Regions from separate parts of the Lysinibacillus sp. GJ-1 genome, predicted to be linked through region 1. Evidence: riboswitches for the same ligand, from Rfam matches in the RefSeq annotation. Region 1 holds a riboswitch; the other holds the start of a gene.
What was found. A riboswitch is a leader RNA that binds a small molecule or an ion and turns the genes downstream of it on or off. The one in region 1 is predicted to bind FMN.

Region 1 (3,195 bases):
CATCTTTATTTATTTTAACGAGAAAAGAATATGTACAAATGTTTCGTGAGTTTAAGATACTTTGGTTACCTCTTGTTTTTATGTTTTTAGGCGCAACACAACCAGTTGTCACATACTATTTACCATCAATTTTAACAGCGCTTGGTGGAAATCAAGGTATTACCATCGACCCTTCAATGATGCAGCAGGATGGAGCACAAGTAATGGCGGCAACTCTAGGCTCCCAATTTGATCAGTTAGGCATTATGGTAATTGCTATTGCCATTATGGGCATTATTCAGTCAGATAAAGCGAATGGAATGCTTGATTTTATATTAACAAGGCCTGTAAAGGTAGGATCCTATATCGGTGGAAAACTTTTTTCTAATTTCTCATTTGTAGCGCTTAGTGTGACATTTGGCTATTTTGTATCTTACGTTTATGTAAATTTCTTGTTTAGTAATATTCCATTTCTTACGATGATATTAGCGCTTGGATTATACTTAGTATGGGTACTTTTTATGATTTCTTTTACTGCGATGGTCAGTACTATTTTTAATGGACAGGGCGTTATAGCTTTAATTAGTATTGTTTGCTTGCTACTGTTGAAAATCATTAGTGGTTTACATCCAATAATTGATTTAGTGAATCCTGCTGGCATGAGTCAACAAGCAATGATGGTATTAATAACGGGTTCAATGGATGCACAACTATATGGAAATATGGTGATAACGTTCATATGGATTACTTTAACTGTAACAATTTCGCACTATTGGATTTCGGAGAAGAAATACCATAAAAATTAATAAAGTATAATTTTTTGACAAAATCAGTTATCAGCATGCAGGCATGAAAAAATTTTAGGTGGATAATCTATTAAAATAATGTTATCGTATGAAGTAACTAAATAATATATCCTTCAGGGTAGGGTGAAATTCCCAATCGGCGGTGATGAAGTAATTCAAAGTCCGTGAGCGCAAGCTGATTTGGTGCAAATCCAAAACCGACAGTTACAGTCTGGATGGGAGAAGGGTGAAAGTATAAGCTTTTTAAATTCGTATGACTTTAAAAGGTCTATTTGGCTACGCTTATATAGCATACTACTTCCCATCGCTTCTGTTGGGAAGTTTTTTATTTAGGCAAAAATTGAATAAATATCTGTTCTTCGGGGTAGGGTGAAATTCCCAATCGGCGGTGATGAAGCAATTCAAAGTCCGTGAGCGCAAGCTGATTTGGTGCAAATCCAAAACCGACAGTGATAGTCTGGATGGGAGAAGAACAATGAGATGGCAGCCTGTGGAAAATTTTTGTATCCACTAGGTTTATTTCGTGACGTCTTATGTACACGTACTCCCAAACCCCTTTTATATGAAAGGGGTTTTTTGTTTGTTTCGATTATAAAAATTGAAAGGGGAATTAAAATAATCACTATCAAAAGGTTTACGACATAGGGTTAAGAAAGTAGGTGGAAAATTGTTTACAGGTATTATTGAGGATATTGGTACAGTAAAAACCTTGCAAAGCGATAGGCTAAGTATGGAAATAACGGTGATTTCTCCCAAAATAGTGGCGGATGTGAAGCTTGGGGATAGTATAGCCGTAAATGGGGTTTGTTTGACAGTAACTCATTATAATGACCAAGAGCTAACAATGGATGTAATGCCTGAAACAGTGAAAGCGACGAATTTACAGCAACTAACTGTTGGAAATGCGGTCAATTTAGAGCGTGCAATGCCAGCCAATGGACGATTTGGTGGCCACTTTGTTTCAGGGCATGTAGATGGTGTAGGGAAAATTTTACGTAAACGTCCAATGGCAAATGCGGTCTATATTGAGATCGAACTGTCAGAAGACTTAACGAGCTATTGTATTCCTAAAGGGTCAATCACAATTGATGGAACGAGTTTAACGCTCTTTCATGTTGAAAAAAACAGTGTCACAGTATCACTTATTCCACACACATACAAAGAAACCGTACTAGGAATTAAAAATGTTGGGGCACTAGTCAATATCGAAACCGATTTAGTAGGCAAATACATTATTCACCAGCTAAAGGGTAGTCAGCAATCGTCGACTATTACAAAAGATTACTTAGCGAAGCATGGTTTTTAACCTGCTATAGAAAGAAAAACATAATTAATAAAGTGATATCTATTAGGAGGTGGCAATGTTGCTACATTCAATTGAAGAAGCGATTGCCGATTTAAAACAGGGCAATATGATTGTTGTCGTGGATGATGAAGACCGTGAAAATGAAGGAGATTTACTTGCCCTTGCAGAGTTCATGACACCAGAAACGATTAATTTTATGGCGAAATATGGTAGGGGGCTTATTTGTACACCCATTTCACAGCAGCTTGCACAAAAATTAGCGTTGCAGCCAATGGTCATAGATAACACTGATAATCACCAAACAGCGTTTACTGTCAGTATTGATTATAAAGAGACAACAACAGGCATTAGTGCGTTTGAACGTGCTTTGACGATTCAAAAAATGCTAGCGTCACATGCACAAGCATCGGATTTCCGTAGACCTGGACATGTTTTTCCGCTAATAGCAAAAGACAATGGGGTATTAGAGCGTCGAGGGCATACGGAAGCTACTATCGATTTGGCTAAACTTTGCAACAGTGTAGAAGCTGGTGTGATATGTGAAATTATGGGCGATGATGGGGAAATGTTACGCTTTGATGATTTAGTGAAGTATGCAAAAAAACATAAATTAAAAATGATTTCGATTGACGCATTAGCAACATACCGTCGTCAACATATGCAAATAGAAAATTCACTTACTATGTAAAAGAGGAGAATGAAATGATGGGCAAAACATTTGAAGCACAATTAATTGGCAATGATTTAAGAATAGCGGTGGTCGTTGGTCGTTTTAATGAATTTATAACAAGTAAATTATTAAGTGGTGCATTAGATGGGCTAAAGCGTCATGGTGTAGACGATAATTTAATAGATGTTGCGTGGGTACCAGGTGCATTTGAAGTACCGTTTATCGCAAAGCAACTAGCTGAAACGAAAAAATATGATGCCATTATAGGTCTAGGTACAGTTATTCGTGGCTCTACAACGCATTATGATTATGTGTGTAACGAATCAGCTAAAGGCATTGCAAACGTATCGCTTTCGACAAATGTACCAGTGATTTTTGGTATTGTCACAACTGAAAATATTGAACAAGCGATTGAACGTGCTGGAACAAAGTCT
Region 2 (3,195 bases), 370 kb from region 1:
TAATGTAACGCTAGTAATATCTTTTAATTTATTTGAGATATAACAAGAAAATTATTGGACGTGAATAAAATATGGAACTAAACATTCAATCACATAATAACGATTGTGAAAATAATTTAATGAATTATTCTCTTTATATACCTCGTTATAGTCAAAAGTTTTGTATGAATGACTGGCCAAAGGGATTACTTATTGAAGAAAGAAGTCATGACTATTGGAGCGATAGATGTTGTGGGTTGGCGTGTTTACGAATGGTTATATCTCATTATAAAATACCTATACCAACCCAATTAGAATTACTTAAAGAAGGTTTAAAAAGAAAGTATTATATTTCGAAGGGATGGTTACACCAAGGTTTAGCCGATTTAGGAGAAATGTATGGGGTGAAGGGTAACCCTATAGTTGTTAAAAGCGGTAAACAACTTGAAAACTTGCTTGTAACAAAGGGCCTAGTAATATGTTCTATAGCTCCAAAGTTCCCTAAAAACGGAAGCAGAGGGGGACATTTGGTAGTAGTATGTAGTCGAATTCATACCTCTAAAGGAAGACTAATTTGTTTTAGAGATCCATCTCTTTGGGGAGAAACAAATAGTATAGTATTTGAAGACAGGTTCTTTAGCAGTTTTAGTGGTAGAGCAATTGTTTTTTCTTTGGATTAATAGAAGATATGATATTTTCATTAGAACTGTACGCCTGTAATCGAATAAAGCATATAACTGACCTGGCACCTCCGAGATGCGAATAAAGTAGTATACTTATTTAAAAGAAATCTCCCACAAAAATCAAAGGTATTGTCGAAATTTGCGGGAGATTGAGCAAATTTATTATCTAAACTTGACTAATTTAAGTAGCAATTCGCTTCAAGTTATTGCGTTGACAATTATCCCAATAACAGCTTCAATACCTAAACCAATGGTAAATATCATACATTTTTTCATTCCCCTCATAATTTTTTTGTTATTTTAACCTAATGACCTCGGATAATAACTTTTACTTCCCTCATACTAAATTCACCTGTAAAAAGTCAATATGGTTTGCTGGTACTTTCTTTCGATATTCTTCCATGTGAGTCGATATTGCATAACCTTTTAATGTATTTCTACTTAAATTTTGTAGTTCTTTTTTGGAAAGTAAATCTGAAATTGCAAATTTAAGCAACAAAAAAACACCTCCTAGACATAACAGTCTAAAAAGGTGTCATTACTTGAACACTATCCTAAATCATACTTTTTTACGCTTATTTCGATAAATACATTGTGCGTTGTTGGTTGATCCATTTGCGCATCGTTGTGAATAACAATGCCATAATCGCCGTTAATAACACACCTTTCACGATATTAAATGGTAAAATGCCTGCAACAATCATTGTGTATAATGAATCGCCATCGACTGGCTCCATACCTAAGAAATAAGTGTACATCGGTAAAAATACTGCGATATTTAACAAGCTCATGCCAACCGCCATCACAATCGTTCCTGTTGCTAATCCTCCAACAAGACCTCCAATCGTTTTAAAACGGTTAAAAATAAATGATACTGGCAAAATAAATAATATGCCTGTTACAAAGTTTGCAATATGACCAACTGGCACTCCTGTTGGCGTACCAGAGAAAATCCAATCTAAAACATTTTTAAATAGCTCTACTAAAATACCTGCTACATCGTGATGGCTGCAAGTAAGGCAGGCATATCACTGAAATCCACTTCCAAAAAGGCTGGGAACGGTGGAATCGGGAAATTAAATAACATTAATAAAAACGAAATACTACTCAGCATACCAATCGTAATAAACGATTGCAGTTTGACATTTTTCTTCATTGAAAACTCTCTCCTCTTTGCTGATTCAATCTTGCAAGAAGAAAGGTTACGACGTAATCGATTGTTTTTCACGAAAAAACCCTTATGCAAATCAGCATAAGGGAGAAAAGGCATGAGTAAATAACGCCATTACTAGCTATTTTTTGTGCATAGCGTGCATTTAAAGACACACTAAAAAAACGTTCGCACATAGCTTAATTCGTAACAACGAATGACGATCGTACCTCCATCTTCTCCCATCCAGACTATACTGTCGGCCTTGGAATTACACCAAGTCAGCCATGCAAAAAAATCTTTGCACAGGTCGCGGGCTGAAGAGCCATCTAGTAAATCATGCGAGCTACTGTAGCTTACTACTACACTAGCGATTTACAACTCTATTACCGCCGGTCGGGATTTTCACCCTGCCCCGAAGATGAATCAATATTATTTTATAAACTAACTATAATGTTTTATCACATAAAAGTAAATACTTCTGCTTAAAATAATCCGATTAAATTTGTATGGTTTAATAAATCAAGCACTTTGTGAGAAATAATGGAGTAGCTTATCCGCGGAACAAAGTCACTTACCCGCGATTTATTATCATTTACCCGCGAATCAAGGTGCTTTACCCGCGGTATTTCCATTAAAAAAAACAGCTATCTACTATCTGATAGCTGTTTTCTATATTATGGCATCATTTGTTTATTGGCACCTACAGGCATGGGTAAAAACTTTGTTAAATCAAAGCCTTCCCAACTTTCCTGGACAATGTTATCTAAACGTATCTTTTTATCAAAGCTTGACGCAGTCAACATCATCGCCTCGATTAATTGTGTTGCCCGTACGGCATCCATTGTCGTTAAATCAAGTGGTGCGTCAAATGTGACCACAACCCCATCTTCTTCTTTTACAGTGTATGTGACATTTTCCGGAACAACTGGCACATAAACATCATCCTTTTTGTCTCGCATCGCCAGTAGAGCCTCTGTCACAGTAGGATACGTTTGATGGAAATCAGGCGATAAATATTCAGTCCCGTTTCCCTCTGTATATAAATAATAATTGTAATGATTATCTTTTGTTAGCGCTATAGGCTCACTCGGCTCTTCTGCTTGCGAAAACTCGTAATCAGAACCATCTGCCTGTTTAATGGCAATGGCTTTATATTCGGACTCGGAAAAAGTATCTTTTAACGAGTTTAAATATTTCGTGACAGAAGCCGAAGCTACATCATAATCATTTTCTTCTGGTAATACGTGCACAAGCGTTTTACCTTCTTCTTTTAACTCACCTTTGTACGGATGATAGTCTGTTAAACCCATTGCTTCTTCATCAATTTGAGGTGCGTATTTTTCATACATTTGTAAAGTTGTTGGCTTCTTCTTACCAAAA

Region 2: it holds a riboswitch for FMN, as region 1 does, so the genes downstream of both, LO754_RS06025 (ECF transporter S component) here and ribE (riboflavin synthase) in region 1, are expected to answer to the same signal.

What each region holds. Positions count from the first base shown of each region.
Region 1 is NZ_CP088912.1:1,673,273-1,676,467, forward strand. Features, by position in the region: gene LO754_RS07835 (ABC-2 transporter permease) at 1-785, shown strand, start outside; FMN riboswitch at 891-1,016, shown strand; FMN riboswitch at 1,137-1,262, shown strand; gene ribE (riboflavin synthase) at 1,453-2,091, shown strand; gene ribB (3,4-dihydroxy-2-butanone-4-phosphate synthase) at 2,147-2,779, shown strand; gene ribH (6,7-dimethyl-8-ribityllumazine synthase) at 2,797-3,195, shown strand, end outside.
Region 2 is NZ_CP088912.1:1,305,788-1,308,982, reverse strand. Features, by position in the region: gene LO754_RS06035 (C39 family peptidase) at 72-659, shown strand; gene LO754_RS06030 (hypothetical protein) at 1,000-1,161, opposite strand; partial or broken gene LO754_RS06025 (ECF transporter S component) at 1,238-1,818, opposite strand; FMN riboswitch at 2,043-2,239, opposite strand; gene LO754_RS06020 (RNA polymerase subunit sigma) at 2,490-3,195, opposite strand, start outside.